DNA from 3 places in the Alteromonas sp. AWM4_230 genome. Region 2 is predicted to be linked to each of the others. Evidence: predicted binding sites of a transcription regulator. Region 2 holds the regulator's gene; each other region holds the start of a gene.
What was found. Region 2 encodes sigma-54, which starts transcription at its own class of promoters, with help from an activator protein. Its sites were predicted from a motif close to GTTGGCACGNNNNTNGNNT; they were not measured.
Positions count from the first base shown of each region.

Region 1: a site for sigma-54 is predicted at 8,339-8,357, ahead of ACXACS_RS05250 (EF-hand domain-containing protein). Genes of this name have one in related genera too.
Region 3: a site for sigma-54 is predicted at 4,187-4,205, ahead of ACXACS_RS16870 (flagellar assembly protein T N-terminal domain-containing protein). Genes of this name have one in related genera too.

Region 1 covers NZ_JBSWTB010000001.1:1,208,543-1,218,545, forward strand. Annotated here, with positions in the region: rRNA gene ACXACS_RS05220 (16S ribosomal RNA) at 157-1,689, shown strand; tRNA gene ACXACS_RS05225 (tRNA-Ala) at 1,768-1,843, shown strand; tRNA gene ACXACS_RS05230 (tRNA-Ile) at 1,887-1,963, shown strand; rRNA gene ACXACS_RS05235 (23S ribosomal RNA) at 2,313-5,188, shown strand; rRNA gene rrf (5S ribosomal RNA) at 5,309-5,424, shown strand; gene ACXACS_RS05245 (AMP-binding protein) at 5,542-7,281, opposite strand; gene ACXACS_RS05250 (EF-hand domain-containing protein) at 7,636-8,214, opposite strand; gene ACXACS_RS05255 (DNA polymerase II) at 8,471-10,003, opposite strand, start outside.
Region 2 covers NZ_JBSWTB010000001.1:4,142,632-4,152,634, forward strand. Annotated here, with positions in the region: gene ACXACS_RS17815 (MlaC/ttg2D family ABC transporter substrate-binding protein) at 1-216, opposite strand, end outside; gene mlaD (outer membrane lipid asymmetry maintenance protein MlaD) at 335-808, opposite strand; gene mlaE (lipid asymmetry maintenance ABC transporter permease subunit MlaE) at 818-1,594, opposite strand; gene mlaF (phospholipid ABC transporter ATP-binding protein MlaF) at 1,591-2,391, opposite strand; gene ACXACS_RS17835 (calcium/sodium antiporter) at 2,974-3,930, shown strand; gene ACXACS_RS17840 (KpsF/GutQ family sugar-phosphate isomerase) at 3,933-4,913, shown strand; gene kdsC (3-deoxy-manno-octulosonate-8-phosphatase KdsC) at 4,914-5,462, shown strand; gene lptC (LPS export ABC transporter periplasmic protein LptC) at 5,459-6,037, shown strand; gene lptA (lipopolysaccharide transport periplasmic protein LptA) at 6,006-6,551, shown strand; gene lptB (LPS export ABC transporter ATP-binding protein) at 6,554-7,279, shown strand; gene ACXACS_RS17865 (RNA polymerase factor sigma-54) at 7,353-8,834, shown strand; gene hpf (ribosome hibernation promoting factor) at 8,865-9,152, shown strand; gene ptsN (PTS IIA-like nitrogen regulatory protein PtsN) at 9,166-9,609, shown strand; gene rapZ (RNase adapter RapZ) at 9,693-10,003, shown strand, end outside.
Region 3 covers NZ_JBSWTB010000001.1:3,892,596-3,902,598, reverse strand. Annotated here, with positions in the region: gene ACXACS_RS16885 (helix-turn-helix transcriptional regulator) at 1-169, shown strand, start outside; gene ACXACS_RS16880 (bifunctional diguanylate cyclase/phosphodiesterase) at 144-2,078, opposite strand; gene ACXACS_RS16875 (transglutaminase-like cysteine peptidase) at 2,085-2,765, opposite strand; gene ACXACS_RS16870 (flagellar assembly protein T N-terminal domain-containing protein) at 2,932-4,113, opposite strand; gene ACXACS_RS16865 (LPP20 family lipoprotein) at 4,409-4,894, shown strand; gene flgN (flagellar export chaperone FlgN) at 5,036-5,467, opposite strand; gene flgM (flagellar biosynthesis anti-sigma factor FlgM) at 5,539-5,868, opposite strand; gene flgA (flagellar basal body P-ring formation chaperone FlgA) at 5,972-6,703, opposite strand; gene ACXACS_RS16845 (chemotaxis protein CheV) at 6,978-7,907, shown strand; gene ACXACS_RS16840 (CheR family methyltransferase) at 7,923-8,753, shown strand; gene flgB (flagellar basal body rod protein FlgB) at 8,957-9,391, shown strand; gene flgC (flagellar basal body rod protein FlgC) at 9,394-9,816, shown strand; gene flgD (flagellar hook assembly protein FlgD) at 9,848-10,003, shown strand, end outside.

The sequences.
Region 1 (10,003 bases), 2.9 Mb from region 2:
AAATGCGCACCTCACTCGAGCAGGGTGAGTCACTAAGAAGCAACGGCTTCTAGTGAATAGCAGCGAAGCTGCTACGTTCTTTAACAATTTAGACAAGACAATCTGTGTGGGCACTCGTTAAGAGTGTCACAACGACGATTCATATTTCGATATATTTAATTGAAGAGTTTGATCATGGCTCAGATTGAACGCTGGCGGCAGGCCTAACACATGCAAGTCGAACGGTAACAGGAAGTGCTTGCACTTCGCTGACGAGTGGCGGACGGGTGAGTAATGCTTGGGAACTTGCCTTTGCGAGGGGGATAACAGTTGGAAACGACTGCTAATACCGCATAATGTCTACGGACCAAACGGGGCTTAGGCTCCGGCGCAAAGAGAGGCCCAAGTGAGATTAGCTAGTTGGTAAGGTAAAGGCTTACCAAGGCAACGATCTCTAGCTGTTCTGAGAGGAAGATCAGCCACACTGGGACTGAGACACGGCCCAGACTCCTACGGGAGGCAGCAGTGGGGAATATTGCACAATGGGGGAAACCCTGATGCAGCCATGCCGCGTGTGTGAAGAAGGCCTTCGGGTTGTAAAGCACTTTCAGTTGTGAGGAAAAGTTAGTAGTTAATACCTGCTAGCCGTGACGTTAACAACAGAAGAAGCACCGGCTAACTCCGTGCCAGCAGCCGCGGTAATACGGAGGGTGCGAGCGTTAATCGGAATTACTGGGCGTAAAGCGCACGCAGGCGGTTTGTTAAGCTAGATGTGAAAGCCCCGGGCTCAACCTGGGATGGTCATTTAGAACTGGCAGACTAGAGTCTTGGAGAGGGGAGTGGAATTCCAGGTGTAGCGGTGAAATGCGTAGATATCTGGAGGAACATCAGTGGCGAAGGCGACTCCCTGGCCAAAGACTGACGCTCATGTGCGAAAGTGTGGGTAGCGAACAGGATTAGATACCCTGGTAGTCCACACCGTAAACGCTGTCTACTAGCTGTTTGTGACTTTAAGTCGTGAGTAGCGAAGCTAACGCGCTAAGTAGACCGCCTGGGGAGTACGGCCGCAAGGTTAAAACTCAAATGAATTGACGGGGGCCCGCACAAGCGGTGGAGCATGTGGTTTAATTCGATGCAACGCGAAGAACCTTACCTACACTTGACATGCAGAGAACTTTCCAGAGATGGATTGGTGCCTTCGGGAACTCTGACACAGGTGCTGCATGGCTGTCGTCAGCTCGTGTCGTGAGATGTTGGGTTAAGTCCCGCAACGAGCGCAACCCTTGTCCTTAGTTGCCAGCATTAAGTTGGGCACTCTAAGGAGACTGCCGGTGACAAACCGGAGGAAGGTGGGGACGACGTCAAGTCATCATGGCCCTTACGTGTAGGGCTACACACGTGCTACAATGGCATTTACAGAGGGAAGCGAGACAGTGATGTGGAGCGGACCCCTTAAAGAATGTCGTAGTCCGGATTGGAGTCTGCAACTCGACTCCATGAAGTCGGAATCGCTAGTAATCGCAGGTCAGAATACTGCGGTGAATACGTTCCCGGGCCTTGTACACACCGCCCGTCACACCATGGGAGTGGGATGCAAAAGAAGTAGTTAGTCTAACCTTCGGGAGGACGATTACCACTTTGTGTTTCATGACTGGGGTGAAGTCGTAACAAGGTAACCCTAGGGGAACCTGGGGTTGGATCACCTCCTTACCATTACGTCGACAGACGCACTTGATGCAGTGTCTACACAGATAGTCTTGTTTAAAATGAAGAACGACACAAGTTTATGGGGCTATAGCTCAGCTGGGAGAGCGCCTGATTTGCATTCAGGAGGTCAGCAGTTCGATCCTGCTTAGCTCCACCATCTACTTGAAACTGAGTTTGTTGTTAACAAGCTTAGAAACTGAAGGCTTGTAGCTCAGCTGGTTAGAGCGCACCCCTGATAAGGGTGAGGTCGGCAGTTCAAGTCTGCCCAAGCCTACCATTTCCTTGCTTTAAGAAAGGAAGGTAACAAAGGTAGAAACGTGTCACGTTGGACCCGAAATCCTAATGAATATTTACTGTTTCAGTAAGCATTGATTAGGGTTTTTTACTCTAAAGATGAAAGTACTGCTTTTGCAGGAAACATCGAATGTTCTTTAACAATTTGGAAAGCTGATATTAATAGTAATCAATCAAAATTGAGTAACTGAGAAATCGAAAGATGAACTTTTTACTCTACTTGACTGAATTGCTTGTTGTCAATTTATTGATAGCAAGGCAATTCTTCCGATTAGCTTGTCATTCATGCGACATAACTTAGACAGAAGTCAAAAGGCTGTTTGGGGTTGTATGGTTAAGTGACGAAGCGTATACGGTGGATGCCTTGGCAGTTAGAGGCGATGAAGGACGTGTAAGTCTGCGAAAAGCTGTGGTGAGCCGACAAAATGCATTTGAGCCACAGATGTCCGAATGGGGAAACCCACCTATTTATAGGTATCGTTACGTGAATACATAGCGTAACGAGGCGAACGAGGGGAACTGAAACATCTAAGTACCCTTAGGAAAAGAAATCAATTGAGATTCCCCTAGTAGCGGCGAGCGAACGGGGAACAGCCCTTAAGCTGTATTGAATGTAGTGGAATCCTTTGGGAAGAGGAGCGATACAAGGTGATAGCCCTGTACACGACGCAATCTTTACAGTGAAATCGAGTAGGTCGGGACACGTGTTATCTTGACTGAATATGGGGGGACCATCCTCCAAGGCTAAATACTCCTAACTGACCGATAGTGAACCAGTACCGTGAGGGAAAGGCGAAAAGAACCCCTGTGAGGGGAGTGAAATAGAACCTGAAACCGTATACGTACAAGCAGTGGGAGCCCTTCGGGGTGACTGCGTACCTTTTGTATAATGGGTCAGCGACTTATATTTAGTAGCAAGGTTAAGCGAATAGCGGAGCCGTAGCGAAAGCGAGTGTTAACTGCGCGTTTAGTTGCTAGGTATAGACCCGAAACCCGGTGATCTAGCCATGAGCAGGTTGAAGGTTGAGTAACATCAACTGGAGGACCGAACCCACTGACGTTGAAAAGTCAGGGGATGACTTGTGGCTGGGGGTGAAAGGCCAATCAAACCGGGAGATAGCTGGTTCTCCCCGAAATCTATTTAGGTAGAGCCTCGGACGAATTCCATTGGGGGTAGAGCACTGTTAAGGCTAGGGGGTCATCCCGACTTACCAACCCTTTGCAAACTCCGAATACCAATGAGAACTATCCGGGAGACACACGGCGGGTGCTAACGTCCGTCGTGGAGAGGGAAACAACCCAGACCGCCAGCTAAGGTCCCAAAATATTGCTAAGTGGGAAACGATGTGGGAAGGCATAGACAGCTAGGAGGTTGGCTTAGAAGCAGCCACCCTTTAAAGAAAGCGTAATAGCTCACTAGTCGAGTCGGCCTGCGCGGAAGATGTAACGGGGCTAAGCAATATACCGAAGCTGCGGCAGCACGTTTACGTGCTGGGTAGGGGAGCGTTGTGTAAGTGGATGAAGGTGAGTTGTAAAGCTTGCTGGACATATCACAAGTGCGAATGCTGACATGAGTAACGATAATGGGAGTGAAAAACTCCCACGCCGGAAGACCAAGGTTTCCTGTCCCATGCTAATCAGGGCAGGGTAAGTCGGCCCCTAAGGCGAGGCAGAAATGCGTAGTCGATGGGAAACGGATTAATATTTCCGTACTTATATAATCAGTGATGGAGGGACGGAGAAGGCTAGGCAAGCTTGGCGTTGGTTGTCCAAGTGAAAGTGCGTAGGCTGAAAACTTAGGTAAATCCGGGTTTTCAAGGCCGAGACACGAGACGAGCTCCCAAGGGAGTGAAGTTGTTGATGCCCTGCTTCCAGGAAAAGCTTCTAAACTTATGATTATATGAACCGTACCCCAAACCGACACAGGTGGTCAGGTAGAGAATACTAAGGCGCTTGAGAGAACTCGGGTGAAGGAACTCGGCAAAATTGTACCGTAACTTCGGGAGAAGGTACGCCTCTGTTTGTGAACACTTCGCGTGGTAAGCAAATGGAGGCCGCAGTGACCAGGTGGCTGGGACTGTTTATTAAAAACACAGCACTCTGCAAACTCGTAAGAGGACGTATAGGGTGTGACACCTGCCCGGTGCCGGAAGGTTAATTGATGGGGTTAGTTTTCGGACGAAGCTCTTGATCGAAGCCCCGGTAAACGGCGGCCGTAACTATAACGGTCCTAAGGTAGCGAAATTCCTTGTCGGGTAAGTTCCGACCTGCACGAATGGTGTAACCATGGCCACGCTGTCTCCACCCGAGACTCAGTGAAATTGAAATCGCAGTGAAGATGCTGTGTACCCGCACCTAGACGGAAAGACCCCGTGAACCTTTACTACAGCTTGGCACTGAACATTGAACCTACATGTGTAGGATAGGTGGGAGGCTTTGAAGCACAGTCGCTAGATTGTGTGGAGCCGTCCTTGAAATACCACCCTTGTATGTTTGATGTTCTAACATTGGTCCCTTATCGGGATTGTGGACAGTGTCTGGTGGGTAGTTTGACTGGGGCGGTCTCCTCCCAAATAGTAACGGAGGAGCACGAAGGTTAGCTAATCACGGTCGGACATCGTGAGGTTAGTGCAATGGCATAAGCTAGCTTAACTGCGAGACAGACACGTCGAGCAGGTACGAAAGTAGGTCATAGTGATCCGGTGGTTCTGTATGGAAGGGCCATCGCTCAACGGATAAAAGGTACTCCGGGGATAACAGGCTGATACCGCCCAAGAGTTCATATCGACGGCGGTGTTTGGCACCTCGATGTCGGCTCATCACATCCTGGGGCTGAAGTCGGTCCCAAGGGTATGGCTGTTCGCCATTTAAAGTGGTACGCGAGCTGGGTTTAGAACGTCGTGAGACAGTTCGGTCCCTATCTGGTGTGGGCGTTGGATGATTGATGGGAGCTGCTCCTAGTACGAGAGGACCGGAGTGGACGAACCGCTGGTGTTCGGGTTGTGATGCCAATCGCATTGCCCGGTAGCTATGTTCGGAACGGATAACCGCTGAAAGCATCTAAGCGGGAAGCCGGCCCAAAGATGAGTCATCCCTGAACTTTAAGTTCTGGAAGGGTTGTTATAGACGATGACGTTGATAGGCAGGGTGTGGAAGCGTTGTAAGGCGTTAAGCTAACCTGTACTAATTGCCCGAGAGGCTTAACCATACAACGCCCAAAAAGCTTTAGGCTTTTGCGTGTTGTAGACAAGCTAAAGTAAGTAGAGTGAAAAGTAGTTACTCACTGATTGAATTAATATTATCTTTCCCAAATTGTTACCAGTTTTTTCCTGGCAGCCATAGCGATACGGTACCACCTGAATCCATTCCGAACTCAGAAGTGAAACGTATTAGCGCCGATGGTAGTGTGGGGCTTCCCCATGTGAGAGTAGGACACTGCCAGGTCCCATTAAGAGAAACCCGCCTAACGGCGGGTTTTTTGCTTTCTGAAGCAAAGAAAAATAATGGGGTCAGAGTCACGACACTGACCCTCAACTCTGACCCCATTTGTTTGCCGTAGGTTTACGCCTCGGTCTGTAGTGCTTGTTTTTTCAGGGTTTCTATCATGTGTTCACGCATTTTAAACTTCTGTAGCTTGCCTGTTACTGTCATTGGGTACTCTTTTACTACACTGATGTATTTAGGTACTTTAAAATAAGCAAGTTTTGATGTTAAGTAGTCTCGTATTTGATCTTCATCTACATGCCTATTGTCTTTTGCTTTGATCCAAAGGCACACTTGCTCGCCATATTTGTTATCGGGTATGCCAAATACAGCAGCGTCAGATACATCGTCATGTTGGTACAGCACCTCTTCGATTTCTCGTGGATAGATATTTTCGCCCCCGCGAATGATCATGTCCTTTATTCTGCCTACAATAGTGACATAGCCTTCTTCGTCCATTTCGCCTAGATCGCCAGAATGAAGCCAACCTTCGTCGTCTATGGTAGCTCTAGTTTTAGCTTCATCTCCCCAGTAACCTTTCATTACGCAATAGCCTCTCGCACAAATCTCACCTGGCTCTCCAATTGGAACAGTACTGCCTTGTGCGTCGATAATTTTTACTTCGGTATGAGGCATAGCTCGGCCGACCGTTTTAACCTGTTTCTCAAATGGTGATTCAATATCGGTAATATGATTGATAGGGCTGCACTCTGTTTGACCGTAACCTATAACGACTTCGGTCATATGAAACTCACTATGGACTTTACGCATTAGTTCCTCAGGACATGTACTTCCCGCCATAACGCCAGTTCTCAAGCTCGATAAATCGAAGCTTCTAAAGTTAGGAAGCTCTAGCTCGGCGATGAACATGGTAGGCACGCCGTGCAAGCCAGTACACTTTTCTTCTTCTACTGTGCGAAGCGTTTGTTCAGGGTCAAAAGACTCCCCAGGAAATACTGCGCATGCACCAGATGCTAAACAGACTAAGTTGCCCAACACCATACCGAAACAATGATAGAGTGGTACGGGAATACAAAGCTTGTCTTGGTGCGTAAATCTCATTGCTTCTGATACTAATAAACCATTATTTAAAATATTACGATGAGTGAGTGTTGCGCCTTTCGGGTTACCAGTCGTACCTGAGGTGAATTGAATGTTGATGTTATCATCAGCATTTAGCGTTCTTTCGATGTCTTTTAACTGCGATTTTAAAGCCTTAGTAGGCTCTACTTGGAGTTTTGAAAATGCCTGTAAGCCGTCTACAGACGTTTCACCGATAGTATATACGTGTTTAAGAGAAGGGAGCTTCGAGAGCGATAGCGCCGCGTCCGTTTGGCTCTGTTCGTCAGAATCTAGTTCCGGAGTTAGTTCTTTCAAAATGGCGATGTAGTTTGAGTGTTTAAAAGACTGTGCCATCACCAAGTGCTTTACCCCGACATTGTTAATAGCAAAGGCTAATTCATCTGGGCGGTAAGCTGGGTTAAGACATACCATGATCGCACCAATTCTTGCCGTGGCCATTTGTACAAGTGACCACTCGATGTTATTGGGGGACCATATCCCAACTCGATCACCTGGCTCTACGCCATTGGCAAGTAAACCACAAGCCACACGTTCTACTTCACGCCAGTATTGCTGATAGGTCCAGTGAATACTTTGATGTTTTACGATGATCGCTGGGTTATCGCCATAATTGTCGACAACCTTTTTGAAGTATTGACCGATTGTTAATGATGTCAGTTCAGCATTATTAGGACCGTTAAACTCACTCTTTTGAAGTGGGAGTAGAGTATTTGGCTGCATCTTTGATTCCATTATTCCTTGCCTCCATGCGCGTACGCATATGATTATAATGTGATTTTAGATAATCGCTATCATGATTTTTTAATCGGCTTACACAATAGCGACCTTTGCGCTAATTACAGAATGCGCAATTGAGTAAACAAAATATTTAACCTTTATTAACAATATGGTTGCAAATGCGTTTTGTCGACAAGATGTTGGTCGTATACGGCGCTGTTTAACGAAAAATATTAGTATTTCGTCGCAGACCATTTATAAGGAGGGCGAACTCATGAGTTTCGTGGGATGGATTGTCTGAGGTAAAATAAAAAAGCCCCGCACTTTAAGCGGGGCTACATAGTTGAGAATACTATGAATTATTTAGTTTAACTATTCTGATTCAATCTCTTCAAAATAGGTACGGTATTCCATACGAGTTATGTACGAATCACCATCTTCATCCATTGAGTCAAAGTCGCCTTCAACGTCGGCCATTTCTAGCTCCTTCTCACTGATTTTACCATCGCTATCCTTGTCGATTTTAGTGAACTTAGTATTGGCTGTTGCAGACATCTCAGTGCGCAACTCTTTATTCTTTTCTGAAATCATTTCATTATCAGCTTTAGAAAATAGTGCTGGATTGCCTTCTTCAGTGAGTACAGCGTCTGTTGTACCTTCAGCTTTAACCTGCGTGATAACCTCATCGCTGAACATCGATGGTTTTTCATCGACAAATGAATTAAATTCTGCACGGCTAACCATACTGTCGCCGTCAGTATCCATTTTAGATACTAATTTACTGTCGATTGTACCTGACGATTCTGAACCGACTATGTAGCCATTACCGTCTTGATCGAGCGCGTTAAAGCTCTTGGAAATTTTTTCTTCATGGTGACCTGCGAGTGCTGACGCTGAAAGTGTAGCGGCAACAACGGCACTAGTAATCATACTTAACTTTGTGATCTTCATAATCAAATTCCTTCTGTTTCTCATTGCGAACACGGGCTATCAATTGCCCTAATCACTAAATTGAACGCATGTTGATTGAAGTTAATTCCTCAAACAAACCTATTTAGCTACTCACAAATATCTTATTCACTTGTCGTGCCAACGATCTAAATTATTGAAAATGTGAGCAATTGCTTAAGGTGGGAATAGGTTTAGTGTGTAATTTTTTTGTTAATTTGTCACGAAGCCTGAAAGATCTTCATACAAATAAACATAGTTAAAATAAGGAAAGCTGAGCGTTAGCTATGCGCTCAAAATTAAGGGATATCAATGGCAATATACTATCAGCAATAGGCTTTATCTGTTTCTCTATATAGTGGTCATAGTCAAGCGGCGCAGAGATTGTTTCTACTGTTTGCGGCCCTTGAACGGTAATTACATAGGCTATGGATGTATTAGATTGGTAGCGAAGTGGTAAGCCCTGTTCTTCAAATAACTTGTCGGCCCTTCTTGCCGCTTTTACGTGTGGGGGAAGAGATTTAACATACGAAGAAAGTGGTTTTCTGAGTCGCTTTTTATACACCAACTCGCCATCCATTTTTCCCGCCTTTACTGCGTTTAGCGTTTTATTGATGTACTGTTTTACAGGTTCATTGTTAAAGACTCTTTTGTATAGCTCGTATTGAAACACTTTAGCAAGCACTGTCCAATCCGAACGCACGTTCTCTAGGCCTTTAAAGATAAGCTCACCGTCTTTCATCCCTGCGTAGCGCTTTTTACTACCTTCAGAAGAGCCACGAATTGTTGGCATAAAGAAGGTAGAAAAGTGAGATTCGAACTCAATCTCTAAATGGCAATCAATATTGAATTGACGCTTAAGTAACTCAGTCCATTTCTGGTTAATAATTTTGGCAAGCTCACGACCTGTTTCAGAAGGTGTACCCAGTGCAGTAATTCCTTCAACATGCACAAAGGTTGAATCAGTATCACCGTAAATAACCGTATAGCCTAGTTCCTCAATCCAACTCGCAGTGGTTTGCATGATCTCATGCCCACGCAATGTAATTGAACTGGCAAGACGAGGATCGTAAAAAGGACAGCCTCCGCTACCAAGTACTCCATAGAAAGAGTTCATTAATATTTTAATGGCTTGAGAGCGTGGTGCGTCTTTCTGTTTTTTGGCTTCGTCGCGCTGAAGCCATAGGTTTTCGATAATTGAAGGTAGAAAATGTGATTCGCGGCTAAATACTGCGCCTTTAAACCCCTCTATTGCCGTATCAGGAGACTTAAGTCCTTCTGCAAGCCCTAACGGGTCGATTTTAAACGTGCGAATAATGGACGGGTAAAGGCTCTTAAAATCGAGGACTAAAACATCTTTATATAAACCTGGTTGCGAGCGCATGACATAACCGCCCGGACTAGCTAAACCGCCATTTTCTGGCCTCACTCCAGCGACATAAGACTTGCGGTGTAGCTTAGGTAAATAAACGTTTAAAAACGCCGCTACCGAGCCTCCCGGGCGGCTCATATCTAAGCCGGTAAGAATGCTCCGTAATGCCAGAAAATCAATAAACTGGGTTTTATCCTGAATGCGGTTTACTAGTTCGGTGTCTTTAAAGTTGTAGTTCGCGAGTGCAACAGGGTCGCTATGATAAAGATGTTTTATCGCTTCAAGTTTGTCGGCAGCTTGAATAAGCTTATTTTCACCAAGCAGTTCTTCGGAAACATGGTCAAGAGAGAAGGACTCAAACTGATAGGTCATGGTTTTAAGTGCTTCAATACCATCAATCACGCATCGGCCAGGTACATC
Region 2 (10,003 bases):
GTAGTCAATGTGCGGCACCAACTCTTCTTCCATAATAGTGCGTAGCATTTCAGGGTCAGCTTTAATTTCAGCCTGATTCGCTTTAATTCGCTCAAATGTGCGGTTAGCCACATCCTGAACCAACTCATAAGGGTTTTGTTCATTAACTTCTTGCGCATTAGCCATACCGGCTATAGACATCATAAAAATGCCAATTGCTACGAAAAACTTTTTCAAAATAACTCTCCTAACTTCAAACTCTTTTAAGCAGACCTGATAATGAGGTATTTAGTTTCATCAGGCCGCTGGAATTGATTGACGACTTCGTTATATACGCTCAGTCGCTATGTTGCGATTAGTCTTCGTCGCTACCGCGGTTAAATAAGAACTGCCCGATAAGGTCTTCAAGTACCAACGCTGACTTCGTATCCTGTAGGTAATCACCATCTTGTAAATTGGCGACACCGTCAAAAGAAAACCCTGGCTGGAAACCTACGTATTGCTCACCTAATAAACCCGAGGTCAAAATAGACACCGAGCTTGTTTCAGGGAAGCCGTTGTATTCATTTAAAATAGATAGCTCTACTACCGGTGTGAAATCTTCTTGATCGAGAGAAATAGATGACACTCGACCTACGGTTACGCCACCCACTTTCACAGCAGAGCGAGGCTTTAGCCCGCCAATGTTGTCGAACTTCGCATATAAGGTATAGGTATCGCCTTCGGTTGCGACCGTTTGGTTTGCAACTTTAAGTGCTAACAATAACAAAGCACCTATAGTAAGCATGACAAACACACCAACCATTACTTCCGTTTTATACTTACTCATTCCAATCCCCTACTCGATACCAAACATAAGGGCGGTAAGCACGAAGTCCAGCCCTAATACTGCTAATGATGAATAGACCACCGTCTCGGTAGTCGCTTTGCTGATCCCTTCCGATGTTGGAATAGAATCGTAACCTTTAAATATGGCAATCCACGTCACAACCAAGGCAAAAACGAGGCTTTTTATTACGCCGTTTATAACATCTTGATTCCAGTCAACGGTTGACTGCATGATTGACCAGTAGCTGCCTGCATCAACACCTAACCAGTCTACGCCAACTAAATGACCGCCTAAAATACCAATGGCACTAAAGATAATGGCTAGCATAGGCATAGCTAACATTCCCGCCCAAAAACGAGGAGCAACTATGCGCCTTAGTGGGTCTACTGCCATCATTTCCAAACTACTTAACTGCTCGGTGGCTTTCATAAGGCCAATTTCAGCGGTCAACGCTGACCCGGCACGCCCAGCAAAAAGCAATGCGGTGACTACCGGACCAAGTTCTCGTAAAAGAGAAAGCGCAACCATGGGGCCTAAGCTACCCTCTGCACCGTAATCCACTAGAATGGTATAGCCTTGCAGCGCCATTACCATGCCAATAAATAGGCCAGAAACCATGATGATCAGTAACGACTGAACACCCACTACATAAAGCTGTTTGATAACCAGCGGAACATTTTTAACTCGGGGAACAGCGATGAGTGCGCCAAACAGCATGAGTGCTGCTCGACCAATCGCAGTAACTTTCCCTATAGTTTTAGCGCCTAATGATTGGAAGAACTTCATTTATCTGCCCCCAGAAAGCTTGCTTTCAGGTCTGGCGCTGGGTAATGAAATGGAACCGGGCCATCTGCTTTACCTTTTAAGAATTGCTGAACCAATTCGGAATCGCTTTCTTTAATTTGCTGCGCAGTACCTTCACCAATGACGCGTTTATCCGCCAATATGTAAATATAATCAGCGATGGTCAGCACTTCCGTTACGTCATGGGTCACGACAATACTAGTTAAGTTAAGAGCATCATTGAGCTCTCGGATAAGCTTTACCAGCACCCCCATGGATATGGGGTCTTGTCCCGCAAAAGGCTCATCGTACATAATTAAATCGGGGTCTAGCGCTATTGCCCTAGCGAGCGCGGCCCTGCGCGCCATTCCACCAGAAAGTTCGCTCGGCATTAATTGCGCGGCGCCTCTCAGACCTACGGCCTGTAGCTTTAAAGCGACAATAGTAGCTATCAAGTCTTCAGATAGCTCAGTATGCTCGCGAAGCGGAAACGCCACATTGTCGAACACGCTCATGTCAGTGAATAGCGCACCACTTTGAAATAGCATGCTCATTCTACGACGGGTTTCGTAAAGAGACTTTCTCGACATAGAGACAATTGAATCGCCGTCGAATTTTACGTCGCCCTCATCTGGCGTTAACTGCCCGCCAATAAGGCGCAGCAGCGTGGTTTTACCTATTCCGCTTGGCCCCATTACCGCAGTAATTTTGCCCTTAGGTACCTTCAATGAAATCCCATCATAAATGATACGATCTGCGCGTTTGAAGGTTAGGTTATCTACTTCAACTAAATGATCCATAGTTACTTAAATGTCGACCCCTGACGCTGGATTAATTTCGTTTTTAACGGCAAAATCAATCCACTTAGAAAATATTAAAAGTGTATGAGCGATGTGCATATTCAATTTCTATGCCTTCACACACATAACTCATAAAGTTTACTGAACAGTTTACTTTTAAGAGCCAACAAATTCAAAAAAGTTTACTCTGCAGTGTAGTTTTTTATGTTTACAGGCTGGCTTGTCCAGTAGACATACCTTATGGGCCGTGTAATTTGGAGCCATTGTACGCTTTTTCAAGAGCCTCGCCAAAGTCAAAAAGTTACAAGTTATGTTCGATTAAGACGAATAATAGGTATCCCGCGCTGAAGTGATGCCAGTGCCTTAACTAATTCCCACGGGTAGTTCCAGTCCCCATCCTATTTCGTTGTTTATTAACTGAAACTGAATGCTGACCAGCAGTATGTTCAAACTGCAAGAGTGCTTGATAAGTGGAAATTCACAGCAAATAGCAATTTTTGGTGAAAATAAAGCAACGCTAGCATAGGCAAATGGCACTCTTTTTGCGACAATCTATCGAAATACTAACTATTACAGGTTGTTGTGCTTTTAAACATTGTCATTTTTCTGGTTGGGCTGATTGTCTTAAGTTGGAGTGCAGACCGTTTTGTGTACGGTGCTTCCGCACTAGCAAAGAACATCGGCATCTCTCCTATGATGATCGGATTAACGATTGTCGCTATGGGCTCTTCGGCACCTGAAATTGTGGTTTCCGCTATTGCCTCTGCCAATGGCAATATGAACACAGCCGTGGGTAATGCCCTTGGTTCAAATATAACTAATATCGCGCTGGTGTTGGGTGTAACCGCCTTAGTGAAACCACTGCTTGTTTCGTCTACAACGCTTAAACGTGAACTTCCTGCGCTTCTCATTATCTCATTAATCGCAATCGGCTTTATGTTCGATGGCGAGCTGAAGTCTTACGAAGGGATAATTTTACTGGGCCTTTTTATTTTTGTTTTGGCAATGATGGCTTGGTTATCGCTACAAGTAGATAAAGAAGACCCGTTGGTAGCTGAGACCGCAGATGAAATCCCTAAAGGCGTTTCTAATACCTCAGCGCTTATTTGGATTGGTGTTGGCCTTGTCGTATTGCCTTTAAGTGCCCACTTTCTTGTAAACTCAGCCGTTGAAATTGCCAGATACATGGGCATTTCTGATTTGGTTATTGGGTTGACGATTATCGCGTTTGGCACAAGCCTTCCTGAATTAGCAGCAAGTGTCGCAGGTGTGCTTAAAGGTGAAGATGATTTAGCACTTGGTAATATTATCGGCTCTAATATTTTCAACTTGCTAGCCGTACTTGGTATGCCAGGTTTAATTGCCCCAGGTCTGCTAGACCCTGACGTTTATAATCGAGACATGTACGTTATGCTCGGTTTAACCTTGCTGTTGTTCTTGTTCAGCTTTGATTTAATTGGAAAGCGTACAATATCAAGAACCAATGGATTTATACTTCTGGCTTGCTTTATCGGCTACCAATATTGGCTGTTCGGATAATCATGAATACACAAACTCAGATGCACTATATCGAATCGGCAAAGCGCGTTATCGACATTGAAACGCAGGCTATTGCTAACCTTGCTGAGCGCTTAAATGGTGACTTTATCACTGCATGCAACATTCTCTTCAACTGTAAGGGAAAAGTGGTTGTAAGCGGTATGGGAAAATCTGGACATATCGGTAATAAAATTGCGGCTACGCTAGCCAGTACAGGTACTCCAGCGTTCTTCATGCATCCCGGTGAAGCCAACCATGGCGACTTGGGTATGCTAAGCAAGGGAGATGTTCTATTAGCCATCTCTAACTCTGGTGAAACCAATGAATTAGTTAACTTGCTGCCCGTTGTTAAGCGCTTAGGTATACTGGTAGTGGCAATGACCAACAGTGCCGATAGTTCGCTAGGCCAACACGCAGATGTAGTGCTGGATATTAGTGTAGAAAAAGAAGCGTGTTCATTGGGTCTGGCGCCCACATCAAGCACAACGGCCACACTGGTTATGGGTGATGCCCTAGCGGTAGCCCTACTTGACCAAAAGGGTTTCACTTCAGACGACTTTGCGCTGTCGCACCCCGGCGGTAGCTTAGGTAGAAAGCTGCTGCTTAAAGTGAGTGATATCATGCTAAGTGGCAGTGATATCCCACTAGTAAATTTAAATGCAACTGTTGCTGATGCACTTTTAGAAATTTCCAAAAAGGGCCTAGGCATGACTGGTGTTATCGCACCCGATGGTTCGTTAACAGGCGTGTTTACTGATGGTGATTTACGCCGAATACTTGATGCCCGTATAGATGTGCATAGTGCGACAGTAGAAGATGTAATGACCAAAGGCGGCAAAACAACCACAGCAGAGCAGCTAGCTGTAGAAGCCCTAAACCTAATGGAAACCCATAAGATAAGCGCACTGATGGTTACCGATGAAAAGCGCAACCCTGTCGGAGCCTTTAATATGCATATGCTTTTGAAAGCGGGAGTACTCTAAATGACGACGACTCTATACACCGATTTAGACCAAGCGCTTTTTGAGCAGTTGGCGCACATTAAACTACTGGTGTGTGACGTGGATGGCGTATTTTCAGACGGTCGCATTTACTTGGGCAACGACGGTGAAGAGCTTAAAGCCTTTCACACCCGCGACGGATATGGCGTGAAAGCCTTGGTAAGTAATGGTGTTAACGTCGCCGTGATAACAGGACGACGTTCAGCAATTGTAGAAAACAGAATGAAGGCGCTAAACGTAGCACACATTGTTCAGGGTGAAGAAAACAAAGCTGACGCCCTCGGCGAATTAATGAAAAGCCTAGGGTTGAACTCAAGCGAAGTTGCCGCCGTAGGAGACGATATGCCCGATACAGGTATGTATCAGCACGTAGCGGTAAAAATTGCGGTTGCCGATGCTCACCCTTTTGTTGCAAAGCAAGCGAACTGGATCACCACACTTCCGGGCGGATTTGGCGCAGTTCGAGAAATATCAGACACCATTTTGCAAGCTAAAGGCGTTGCAAATGATATTTTCGGAGCTAGTGTATGAGCCAGTTTGGCTTCAATCGCTTAGGTTTAAGTATATCGGCGCTATTTATCTTAGCTATGCTTATGTACATCCCAACGTGGATGGAAGAGCAGCCTGAAACTCAAGGTAGTAGCGAAAATGATGCGCTCAAGCCTGCCTACAAGGCCAAAAACTTAACAACAACCTTGTACAACCAAGACGGTGAGTTAAATCACAAAGTCTTTGCAGAGTCGATGGAGCATTACGACCAATTAGGCTTTGTTTTATTCCAGCAACCTAAATATACCCTTTATACAGAAAGCGCTTCATCACCTTGGGTTGTAACTGCCGAGGAAGGAACGCTTTATAACAATGAATTAATTCAGCTTGAAGATAGCGTTGTTATTGAAAATCAAACCAGCGATGATTTTGTCAAAAGTTTATCCACGGAATACATCCAGATAAATTTAGACACGAAACAAATGACATCTGATCAACCCGTTGAGATACTGGGTACGCAATATCTTATTTTAAGCAATGGGTTTAACGCGAATTTACGCACACAAGAATACGAGCTTTTAGATCATGTACAAACGACTTATTCCCCTAGCAACTAGCCTTCTACTTGCCATCGCTAGCGGTGCGGTAATAGCCAGTGAAGAAGATTTTTCACAACCCATTAAGATAGGGTCAAACACCCAGTTTATTGATGGTAAAAACAAAACCGCGCTGTACAAGGAAGATGTACTTATTACCCAAGGTTCACTCCTAATCGAAGCTGATGAAGTAGAAGTAATAGCTACAGATGGCAGCGGCCGTGAAATATTTATCGCCCGTGGCAACCCTGCAAGCTATTCTCAATCACTAGAAGACGGTACACCGGTATCAGCGAAAGCCAATGAAATTCGCTATGAAGTAATTAATCGCACTATTTCTCTGGCGGGTAATGCTGAGCTACAGCAAGATACCAGTAAAGTGCAAGGTGATAAGATTACGTTCGATATGATTACTGAACAATTGCTTGCAACGGGTGGTGCCGGTGAAGATGGTGAAGGTCGTGTAACCACAGTATTTACTCCTGACACCATTCGTAAAACATCGTCTAAGAAAGACAACGAGGACAATGAATAGCAATGGCAACTTTGAGCGCTAAAAACCTTGCTAAATCGTATAAATCGCGACAGGTTGTTCGCGATGTAAGCCTTTCAGTGTCTACCGGTCAAATTGTTGGTCTTCTCGGCCCTAACGGCGCTGGTAAGACCACCACTTTTTACATGATTGTAGGCTTAGTCAACTTAGACAAAGGCAAGATCGAAATTGATGATAATGAGCTTACTCACCAGCCAATGCATGAGCGCGCTCGCCGCGGTATAGGCTACCTTCCGCAAGAGGCATCAATATTTAGAAAGCTTACGGTACATGAAAATATCATGGCCATTTTGCAAACCCGTAAAGATTTAAATTCACAACAGCAAGAAGAAGAAGCAGACGCCCTACTTGATGAATTTAATATCAACCATATACGTAATAGTACGGGGATGAGTTTGTCAGGGGGAGAACGGCGTCGCGTAGAGATTGCCCGCGCTCTGGCAGCAAAACCACAATTTATTTTGTTAGACGAACCATTTGCCGGTGTTGATCCAATATCAGTTAATGATATAAAGAAGATAATACAGCATCTGCGAGATAGGGGTATTGGTATCCTTATCACGGACCATAACGTACGCGAAACATTGGATGTTTGCGAAAAAGCGTACATTGTGAGTCATGGCGAGCTTATTGCGCAAGGAACTGCGGAACAGGTTTTAAGTAATCAAAAAGTAAGGGACGTATACCTAGGCGAACAATTCAGGCTATAGTTAGTGTAACCTAATTGTCATTTTTCAGTTTCGCTCTGGTATATTTAATTTAGAGCATTTAAATAAGACGTAGATGAAACCATCTTTACAGCTAAAATTTAGCCAACAACTTACAATGACACCTCAGCTTCAGCAGGCCATTAAACTGCTGCAGCTTTCTACGCTTGATCTCCAGCAAGAGATACAAGAAGCCCTCGATTCTAATCCGCTTTTAGAAGTGGAAGAAAGTAACGACGAGCCACAAGTAGAAAAGAACAATGTCGATAGTGACGATAGCGCTGCTGAAGCGACCGCTTCTGCATCAAGCGATACGCTAGAAGCGGGAGATGCACTGGAGAAGAATGATCTTCCCGATGAGCTACCTATCGACAGTACTTGGGATGAGTATTATTCGGCTTCTTCCGCGCCTGCACCTGGCCCATCTAATGATGATGAACAAATCTTCCAAGGTGAGACCACAGAAGACATTCAAGAACATCTTCTTTGGCAAATGCGCCTCACTCATTTTTCAGATACTGACCGCGCTATCGCTACAGCAATCATCGACTCAATTGACGAATCAGGTTATTTAACCGTTACTCTTGACGACATCTTAGAAGCGGTCAACGACGATGATCTAGAAGAGCCTATCGAAATGGACGAAATAGAGTGTGTACTTAAGCGCATTCAAATGTTCGACCCCATTGGTTCAGGTTCTCGTACACCTCAAGAGTGTCTTATGGTGCAATTGCGCCAGTTTTCAGAAGACACACCGTGGCTTGCTGAAGCGAAGCAGCTTATTGAGGAATATTCAGACTTACTGAGCAGTAAAGACTACCGCACGCTAATGCGTAAGAGCCGATTGAAAGAAGATCAGCTGCGCGAAGCAATGCGTTTACTTCAAACCTTGAATCCTCGCCCAGGTAGTGCTTTAGTTACTAAAGAGCCTGAGTACGTTATTCCTGATGTCTCAGTAACCAAGAAAAATGGCCGTTGGGTGGTTGAGCTGAACCCCGACAGTCTGCCTAAATTAAGCGTAAACCAACAGTACGCAGCGATGAGTCGTCGTGCCAAGAACAGCAGCGATTCACAATTCATCCGCTCACACATGCAAGAGGCCAAGTGGTTCATAAAGAGCCTTGAATCTCGCAACGATACCTTAATGAAGGTTGCAAATTGCATTGTGCAGCAGCAAATGGGCTTTTTTGAGCACGGCCCGGAAATGATGAAACCAATGGTGCTAAATGATGTCGCAGAAATGGTAGATATGCACGAATCGACTATTTCGCGTGTAACAACGCAGAAGTATATGCATACGCCCCGTGGCATCTTCGAATTGAAGTATTTCTTCTCAAGCCACGTAGCAACAGAGTCAGGTGGTGAGTGTTCATCTACAGCGATTCGTGCATTGATCAAGAAGTTAGTGGCTGCGGAAAATCCTAGCAAGCCGCTAAGTGATAGCAAGATTGCTTCATTGTTGGCCGAGCAAGGCATAAAAGTCGCTCGGCGAACAATAGCAAAATACCGGGAATCATTGTCGATCCCGCCGTCGAACCAACGCAAAAGCCTTATTTAAACGGGCTTAATAATATAAGGAAGACGAAATATGCAAATCAACCTTACTGGTCATCATGTCGAAATCACCGACTCTTTGCGTAATTATGTCGATACGAAGTTCAGCAAACTTGAACGTCACTTTGATCACATTTCTAATGTGCATGTCATCCTGAACGTTGAAAAATTAAATCAAAAAGCTGAAGCGACTGTTCATTTAAGTGGCGCTGAAGTATTCGCATCCTCAGAAAATACCGACATGTATGCGGCGATTGACAGCATGGTTGATAAACTCGACCGGCAGGTAATCAAGCATAAGGAAAAACTGAAAAAACATTAGTAGTTAATTGAGCATGGATATACAAGCCATCGTAAGTCTGGACCGCACCGAGTGTGCGGTTCAGTGTAATAGTAAAAAGCGAATTCTTGAGATCATCGCTGATATCGCTGCCAAGCATAACGACAACATCGACCAGGCAACGGTTCTAAATAGCTTGATGGCTCGAGAACGTATGGGTAGCACGGGTATTGGTAACGGGATAGCACTGCCTCACGGTCGCTTGGCTGGCCTTGAGAAGGTAATAGCAATCGTTGTAACAAGTACACCAGCTATCAACTTTGATGCCCTAGACGAAAAGCCCGTAGACATATTCTTTGCTCTTCTCGTTCCCGAAGAGCAAACCGAAGGACACCTTCAGACACTGGCTACCGTAGCCGGTAAGCTAAGCGACAAAGAAACGATTAAAACAATACGTCGTGCAACAACCAGCGACGAAATTATTTCTGCATTAAGTTAAACAATAAGTGCCTACACCTCATAGGTAGGCGCTTTATTTGACAACTCGCATGTGATGAAACCAGAATATAAGGGAGAATTTAGGTGAAGCTGATCATAATCAGTGGTCGTTCGGGGTCTGGTAAGTCTGTCGCACTTCGCGCATTGGAAGACTTAGGTTACTACTGTGTTGATAATATCCCAGTAAATTTGCTTCCCACCCTCACCCATACTGTTGTTGATGAATACGATCAAGTTGCGGTAAGTATTGACGTTAGGAACCTACCCAAAAACCCTGACGACTTGGTAGAGATTCTAGACTACCTGCCTTCTTCTTGGTCGATGACTATAGTGTACATTGACGCAAGCGATGACGTTCTGGTTAAGCGTTTTAGCGAAACTCGCCGTCTTCACCC
Region 3 (10,003 bases), 250 kb from region 2:
TGGTATTTTGGAGGGGTTAAGCAACAAGGAGGTAGCAAGGAAGCACGGCATTACTGAGCGTACCGTTAAAGAATATGTTGGTACGCTCCTTCATAAGTTTGAAGCGAAAGACAGGATAAGCTTATTACTTCGTATAGGTGAGTTTAGTCATCTAAAAGATGCTCTATAACTTCAATGTGTGAAACCACACCATCTATCCCTAATTCAATGAATAGTTCTTGATGGTCTGAGCGCTTAACGCCGTCTGCATAAACTTTTATACCAAAAGTATGCGCAAGGGAGCAGAACCCACGTATAAAGGCGTGATTGGCAGGATTGAAATCGATATCTGCCATAAACGCTGAATCGATTTTTACATAATCTAAACCCATTTCCTGCACGTTCAACAGTTGCGAGAAAGATTCTCCAACTCGCTTCAAGCCCACTTCGCTGTCTTTGGCTTTTAGCGTTGTACAAAAGTCTCTAAACTCATCAGGGAAGCGCGTCGCGGTAGATTCTCGCACCTCAAAACACAACTGTTTCGCTGCCTTTTCGTTGGTACCGATTTGATAATAAAGTTGAGCAAGAACCTCTGGGTTGAGCATGAATTGCTCAGAACAGAGAAACGCAAATTTAGAGTTTGTTTTAGTGTTATTAATATAGTTGATCAGGCTAGTAATTGTTGTTAGCTCTAATTGGGGTAGAAGCCCGAGATAGCGAGCCCAATGGGTATAATAACCACTTTTTCTTAGTTCACCATCTATTGTAACGCCCGCCCAACTCTGATAGTGAACCAAATTGCGGTCAATATCTAAAACCGGGAAGTTAAAGGTTTCTACACCACATTCGTCAATAGTATTTTGTAACTCTTTTTCCCAGCGTTTTTGCTCTACCAAGCTAATAAATTCTTTAAGGGTCGACTCGATAAAGGGTTCATCCATATCTAGTAGTTCTGCTTCATCAATCATCGCATCTGCACGCATTAGTAAAGCAGAGAAACTATCATCTGGGCGAAGTTTAACAACAGACTGAAATACCTTGGGATCGCCAACTTCGCTGAATGCACTTAGGCAGGCGCCATGAACCGCTTCAGATATAGCTACGGCATCATGGGTTTCAGTAAGCAAAATAGCAAACTCGTTTTTTTGCATTCTAGCAATTCGGCTGTCAGTAAATTGATGATGATGTAACGCAAGGCAATCGTTAATTTCTTCAACAAAATCTCGAATACGCTTTTTTCTGATATTTGCCGGTGAGCGCAAAAAGCCTTTGCCTTCGGTAAATCTGACGAAGAAAAGGCAGTTCACACCTTCAGTATCTCTAAAAGCCAGCTGCCCTTTCAAAATTGAAATGAAGTAATCCCTATTAGCAACGCCAGACTCGTCATCAAATTGGGTTTTATAGCGCATGAGATCAAGGCGCGTATTCTCTTCATCCATGATCTTTCTAGAATTGGTAGCAAGAAAGTTCATGGCGCGCACTACACGCTTAAGCTCTAACGTACGAGGCTCTTTCAGCTGAATAAATTGCATTTGTTGAAATGATTCAGCCTGGCGCACGACACCGTCTAGTGGACGAATTATAAAGCGTAGAGCCCACCCCCCTAAAAAGCCTGAAAATATGCCAACAAGAGATAAACCAAAAATAAGTCGTTTAGTGGCGCGCCACATTGATGCAACGGCAAAGCTGGTATCTGTTTCGACATAAACCGTACCGTACTGACCCCAACCTTCGCTTACTTGAGCGATACCTGGTTTGACTATGGGAGAAAAGTTATCTGAAAACCACTTTGGCGTATTTTCGTCCAACTGCACTTCATGAGTGTATTCAGAAACTATTTCACCGTCAGATTTTTGAAGTACAATGGAAGCGTAGTGACCAATGTCAAATTGTGACATTATGAAGAGATCGAGCGAAGCAGGGTCTTTATCAAGCCCACTTAGGGTAAGAGCAAGCATACTCGCGTTGTCTAAGTTTTTTGAATATAGCTGTTCTTCTACGTATTGCTTGGTAGTTATTCCATGAATTGTGACACTACCTGCAATTGCAACAAGGACGACGACTACAATGGCTAGCCATAATTCTCTTGTTATTGACATAAACTCCTAAGACCTTCTGCTAATCCCCTCCTGCTTCATGCGCTCAATAACATCACGCCACCTTGATAGTCTGCTGGTAGACGAAGAAACTTGTGCAGTTTTACCCGGCTGCCAAATACCCGAATCATTAAAACTGAATACAGGAATTAAGTCCGTTCGTTGAGAACCTGGCAACACATTAGACACTAAGCTATCTAGCACCAAAGGATCCGATGAAGGGGAATCATAGTATCCTAGTACCATATGTGCTTGCGTTACTCGGCTTCTACCAATTTTCGCTTTTACATAAATTAGGCGAAGTTTAGAACTATCGATACCTAAGTGTAGCAGAGCTACGTATTTTGCAATGGCATAATCCTCACAATCTCCGCGAGAATGACCAAAAAGCTCCGAAGGAGTAGCCCAATAGTCTTTTTGTTTGAATACGATATCGTCGGTAGCGTACTGGATATGCTCGTCAAAGAAAGCGTTTACACCGATAAGCTGTTCTTTAACAGCCTTATTTTCAAGGTCGTGAAGTTTAGTTTCTAGTGCGCTGACATGTAACGCTTTGTCAGCCCCAAAATTATTTTTAACTTCCTGTTCGAGCTTTGGAAACTCGATGACATAGTGATCCCTCAGTTGTTGTCCAGCCAGTAGCAAGGCCACTAATGCTAAGCAGTGCGACGCAAACAGAGAAAGGGTCATATTTTTATTATGTAGGTCATACTAAAGTATAAGAAAGAGTACTTGCCTCTGACTAAAGTTTAAGTATTGAATATTATACGTACTTATAGATATATCACGGCATTGCTGATATTCCAACCCCGTTATTTCAACCCCAGTGACTTACATTGATAAAGTGAAAACTAATTTACTTCTTAACTACAAAATCATTTTCCTGAATGTTAGCAGTAATTCCAGACTCAGCGTTGACTATCACTGATGAATTGCCATAAGCACTATCAACAACAAACGTACCGGGGTAGAGCGTATATTGAAGATATTTTCTACCGCGATTGTCGACCACCTCTTTGGCCTGATAAAGATATAGTTCATCTTTTTCAGAAATGCCATTATCTCGTCCAAGAGATATCGAAATTTTATTGTTCGCAATATTGATAACACGACCCGTTACAGGTTGGCAGGCTGTCGACTCTTTAATATCTTCTATTAATTGGCTGATTGAGCCATCAATCGCCTGACCGTAGCGTGATTGCCAAAAAGTGGACGAAAATTCATCGATGTCTTCAAATCTGTCAAACGTCCACTCTTCATTAGCATTGTAAGAGGAACTGAACAATAGGCCGCCGTTTATTCCGTCATAAACTTGTACAGACATTGCAAAAGCACGGTGTGAAGTGTTGCTTCGCCATGGTGTAAACATGGATGCTTCTTTTTGTGTAACGCTTAAATCATCAATAACGCCGACAATAACGAATTGCGTGTTACTTTGATCTGATAGTGTACGTACGTTTTTGTCGGTATATCGGCTATCAAACTTTGCAGTATGGGGAGCAACGTAAGTAATACTGAGATTGTCTGTCTGTTCCTGCATTGCCTTAGCTAAACGCTGCGTAAACGCCTTATCAAAGTGTGGAATATTTCCTTCAGTCAGTTGTGCTCTGTTTCTTATTCTAAAGTGAGTAGTCGCAAAGTGCTTTTGGTCCTGCTGTGCTGAGCATATTTCCCCTTTAGGAAAAATGTCTGCACGTACACTAACAGTGACTACATCACCGTTGTAAGTTTCGCTCACAAGCTCTAGCTGTTCGACTTCGCCCGTTGAACTAATTGTCATCTCTTCGTTTTTCAGAAGCCCATTAGTGAGTTTGGCTACACTTTGCACTGACGCCCCAGCAAATAACATAGCTTGTTTGAGCGCATCCTGTGTTGCTGCGCGCTTTGCTGCTTCCTTGTTACCGTTCATTACCACAGCCTGTCCTGTGGCTTCATACCAAACGGCATGGGCTTGCCCAGCGATTAGGCTAAGTAGGCAAACAGCGGCCATTGCTCTGCTTAAACATGCCATTAGCGTTGTTTTGCTTGCTTGTCGCACGTGACACCTCTGTGGTTGTTTAGTTATTGCGGTTAAATAATGTCGTAATCTATGCGAGACCTACGCGAGTTCTATGCGAAAAAAGTGCCAATTAAAGTGGGAAGCTATCTTTAAAAGCAAACGGGCGCATATATTGCTTATTTCCTTCTAACCAAGGTCTAAAACTGCAAAATGTGTTATGAAAGTTTAGTCGCCTCATAACGCTTTGCTCAAAGGTTATTAGCCTACATAGGTAATGAAAGTAAACAATCAGACGTCACTAAGTCGTTATTAATGCACACAGAGGTTTTAAATTATGTGGTTGAATAGACTAAAAAATTCAAAGCTACTTTTGCGGTCTTCTATGTTTGGCCTGGCAGTTTCTTTGAGTGGATGTGGCATTATCGATAAGCACGTCGAGTGGGAAACCGTTGAGCCTGAAACTTACCCAGTTTTAAAGGCGGTTGGTTACGCGCCAATTTCATCACAAAAAGGCGAGTCTGACAGTATGAAGCTGATAATGGCGATGAAAGCGTCAAAATTAGATGCATACCGCGAGTTAACCGAGCAGGTGTATGGTCAAAAAATCGAAGGTAGTCAATCTGTATCACGTCTTGTTGTTGACAGTGAAACGTTACGCGCGTCTGTGGAAGGAGTAATAAGAGGCGCCGAGGTCGTTAAGACTTATCCGGTGGGTGAGGATACCTACGTTACGGAGCTTTCTTTAGATATGCAGCAAGTCTACGATATTTATTTGTCGACTGCTAAGCCGCGTCGAGTAAAAGATGTAAAGTATTACTAGGAAGTAAGTTAAAGGCGATTCGCGCTAATTACTTTGCAGCGGGATGCTAAAAAATACGCGATAATCGAGTGGGATAACTGGTGATGTGGTTTATGCACAGCGTAGTTAACGCTTTAGGGCGATACAAGGCTATTTAAAAGCCTATGCACTTACTCCAGAGCCTAAGGTTCCGCCTTTCGGCTTCCCTTTTTTGTCGTAAGTAAGTGATTCTTTTGCTCGAACTTCCATCATCAAATTCCGCAAATGTGTGAGGCGTAGCTGTCCTTGCTCTACGGCTTTTTGATTAACCTGTGTTCGATATTTGCAATCTTCCAGAAGCTTCTTGGCGTTAGCCATTAATGCTTCATCGTCTTCCGACATCGCATCTTCGTTAGCAATAGCATCTTCGATACTTGAATCCAGTGATTGAATAGAACCCAGAAGGGCTGTTTTTTCGTCTAACAAATTCATCAATGATTCGGCGTCACGCGAGCTAATAAGCTGCAGTTCTTTTTCAAGCAGCGACGCAAGTGAAGTCATTTGCTCCACTTGACGTGATAATGCTTGTGTTAACTGGCTTACTTGTTCTGTCACTATACTTGTCTCATTGAACGTGTCTGATAAATTCTAACTAGTTATTTGACACCAGATTATTTAGTGCCGAATTATTTAGTACCAAAAATCTCGGATTCTAGCTTCGAGATTTTATTAGCAAGCACTTCAGGATTAACCTTGTACTCACCACTTTGAATCGCTTTTTTAAGGCGATCAACTTTTTCCTGATTCACAGGAGCCTCAGTCCCTTTTTTCTGGACTTGATTCAGCTGCTGAGCAGATTGCGTCAATGAAACCGAATCTTGTCTCGGCGCTGCGGCCGTTTGTGCCGATTGCGCTGAAGCTTGTTGTTGAGATTGCTGCGTCTGGTTCTGCTGCGCTACTTTCCCATTATCAACGGGCGTTTTAGGTAACCCATTGTTTATATTGTTAATTGCCATATCTAGTCCTCACTACTCTCTTGCCTCTGTAATATATATCGGCCTTTAGACTAATATCTTTAGCTAAATTGAGAACAAAATAGTAGATATTTTACGCTCACCTTTATAAGTGTATCACGACTTCTTCAGGGCTTGCGACTCTGGCAATAATGGCCTTCTGGCTACTGGCATTGATAACCTTTATATTATCGCCAACCACACCATCTTGCTGCGCTATTCCAGCAGTCTTAACTTCCATTCCCGCAACCTCGGCGGTAATAGTTATTCTATCGCCTTTGCACACAAAGCATAGCATATTAGACTGTATTGCTTGTCCATCGGTAATGCGGCGTTTCATTCTAGCGCCAATTAACGATTCTAAATCGGTAAACGCGGTATAGCGTAAACGTCTCACATCTACTTTTGCCTTCGTTAAATTCGATGAGGTTAATACAGTTCCAGGGCTAATTGCGCCCTGAGTCACCACAATTTCTTTAGTTCGCGTCACCTGGCCGCTGGTAAACAAATACCACTCGTTATTTTTACAGCTTACACGAACAGATATGTAGGATTGGCTCAACGCTTCCTGTGAAGCATTATATTGGAAACCGGTTGGACAGTCTGGGATTTTTATCCGATCGTCTATCTTCACAATATCCACATCAATGTTAGTATCCTGCGCGTTATCAGTAAGCTGGTTCAATAAGTACTTCTTGGCACCGCTTTCAACTTGTTCATGGTTGGACGCCGCCGCATAGCAGTGCCTACTTAGTAAACCGACTAGCAAACCAACTACTAAACAGGTGAATGAGTGAGAGAATCTGGTACGTATTTTTTCGTTTATCTTTTTCATCATGACATTTCGTGTTCAGTTTGCGATTAATTGACTATGCTTAGTGAAATCTATGTTTGTAAACAGCGAGTTTTACAACAATAGTTAGTTCAAGGTGTAAAAGTACACGCTTCAACATGACAAGATTTAATAGGCAGTATTAAAACAAAACGCTAGTAAAGCTTAATTAAACCTTAAGTGTCATTTTTCTGTCGTTTGACCTGCAAAAATTTAGTGATATTGTCTATTCTTATCATAAGAGGCAATGATCATGCCCAGTATTACTTAGAGGTGACCTATGTCGGGTATTTTGGATTCGGTAAACCAGCGAACGCAGCTTGTTGGGCAGAACCGCTTAGAGTTGTTGCTGTTTAGACTGAACGGCCGTCAGCGGTTTGGGATTAATGTGTTTAAAGTGCGCGAAGTATTGCAGTGTCCTCCGCTTACGGCAATGCCAAAACTAAATCCACTAGTTCGTGGGGTGGCACACATTCGTGGCCAAACTATTTCGGTTATTGACCTGAGTATGGCTACGCGTGGTCGTAAAATTGAAGACCTCTCTAACGCGTTTATCGTTATTGCTGAATACAACCGCTCGGTGCAAGGTTTTTTGGTTGGCGCTGTTGAGCGCATTATCAATACCAACTGGGATGCCATCATGCCACCACCTCAGGGCACGGGGCGCGCCAGCTATCTGACGGCAGTTACTGAGGTTGAAAACGAACTCATTGAAATACTAGATGTAGAAAAAATTCTCAATGAGATTTCTCCGCTGAACGCTGAAGTGAGTGCTGACGTGGCCGAGGGGCTAACCACAGAAGGCCAAGAAAACAAGATTATTTTCATTGCGGATGACTCGGCGGTAGCGAGAAATCAGGTGAAAAAGGCGCTTACGTCATTAGGCCTTGAAATCGAGCTTGCTAAAAATGGTCTTGAAGCACTTAATCGTCTTAAACAAATTGCTGAAGAGTATGGCGACGTAACCAACCGCGTTGGTGTACTAGTTTCTGATATTGAAATGCCCGAAATGGATGGCTATACCCTGACTGCAGAAATCAAAAATACTCCTGAACTTCAAAAACTCCACGTTGTTCTACACACGTCATTAAGCGGGGTATTTAACCAAGCAATGGTACAAAAAGTTGGCGCAGACGACTTTATAGCGAAGTTTCACCCAGACGAATTAGCGACTGCTGTACAGAAGTGGCTGATGACCGAGTGCGAATAACGGAGCAGGAAAGGATTGGCTAATAAAGACGTTTCGCCCGCGAGCTACCAAAAGTTCAGAGAGTTTCTTGAAAAGCAATGCGGTATAGTTTTGGGGGAGAATAAACAATACCTCGTCCGCAGCCGTTTGGCTTCATTGCTTTTTAAGCATAAGTACGAATCTGCAGATGAACTGATAGACGTTGTTGTACGCGGTTTTGATCGCACCTTGTTACAAAGTGTTATCGATGCAATGACGACCAACGAAACATTATGGTTTCGCGATAACTATCCCTTTGATCTTCTTTTAAAGGACCTATTGCCATCCTTATCTACCAAAAATCAGAAGGTTCGCATTTGGAGTGCGGCCTGTTCGTCGGGGCAAGAGCCTTATTCCATCGCAATGTCCGTGCTTGAGTATCAACGTCAACGTCCAGGCGCTTTGAGAGCGGGCGTTGAGATTGTGGCCACCGACTTATCATCAGAAATGCTGCAAAAATGTGAATCAGGTATTTATGACGAACTTTCTCTTGCCAGAGGGTTATCTCCACAGCGAAGACAAGCTTTTTTCCAACAAAACGAAAAGGGACTTATGCAGGTGAAGCCAGAGGTTCGCCGTATGGTAAGCTTCAGAAGTTTGAACCTGCTTACAAGTTATGCCGCGCTCGGTCGGTTTGATATTGTGTTTTGCCGCAACGTGTTGATTTATTTTTCAGCAGAAGTAAAGCAGCGGATCCTGCAACAAATTGCCGGACAACTGCAGCCTAACGGCGTTCTATTTCTTGGCGCGTCAGAGTCTATAAGTGCCGCCAGTGATATCTACAGCATGGTGAAGTGCCACCCTGGTCTTTACTACCAAAAAAAATGATCTAACTTATCGGCTTGATAAATAAAGTTTTTTAAAACTCAAGCCGATTTACCAACCCCTTTACTTTCCGTCAAAATCCCATTGTGGCATCTGCCTTGCTAACTATTTAAACAAACGACAGTAAATCGGCAAAAGTTTAACGCTTATATTTCCGTTTAGCTTGTCTACACGAAACGTTTTTAAAGTATGTCAGAGGTCATGTTATGGCTATTAACCTAGATAAGCTGGTGGGCTTTCACGAGTCAGCACTGAAGATACGCACAGAGCGTATGGAGGTTATTTCGGGGAATCTAGCTAACGCGAATACCCCTGGTTACAAAGCCAGAGATATTGATTTTAACAAAGCCATGCAGTCAGCAATGAGCGAAGCATCTAGTGGAACCAAACAACATGCTTCTTCCGGATTGGTCCGGACAAATGAACGCCACCTAGGCGGCAACTCTTCGTCTGTTGCGGCAAATTTTGACATGCAGTACCGCGTTCCCACCCAGCCGGATACCGGCGACGGTAATACGGTAGAAGTCCAAGCGGAAAGAAACCGATTTTTAGACAATGGATTGCGCTACCAAGCAAGCCTTGAATTTTTGAATGGAAAAATTAAAGGCATGAAAAAAGCACTTAGCTCAGGAGGTCAATAGTCATGAGTTTATTTAACGTAATGCAAATTTCGAGTACGGGTATGGAGGCGGAAAATGTCCGTCTTAATACCACGGCGAGTAATATTGCTAATGCAAACTCGGTAAGCAGCAGCTATGACGAAACCTATCGAGCTCGCCACCCAGTTTTTGCAACGGCATTACAAGACGCTATGCGAGATCAGTCGAAGGGCGCAGGTGTTCAAGTTAAGGGCATAGTGGAAAGTGATGCACCACTTCAGGTGGAATATGCGCCTAATAACCCAATGGCAGACGAAGAGGGCTATATCTACAAACCTAACGTCAACATTGTGGAAGAAATGGCGAATATGATGTCAGCGTCTAAAGCGTATGAAACAAACGTACAGGTAGCGGATACCACCAAACGAATCTTCCGCCGCGTACTTCAGTTAGGTCAAGGGCAGTAATTTGCCGCTTGAATAATGTGAGGATTAATCAGTGAACACCATAAATAACACCGGCTTAAATACGGACCTGTACTGGCAGGAAGAAACTGTAAAAGTTGCCGATGGTACCGAGCAGCAGCTAACCCAAGAAGATTTCTTTTCGATGTTGACGGAACAGCTTGCCAATCAGGATCCTACGGCACCGGTT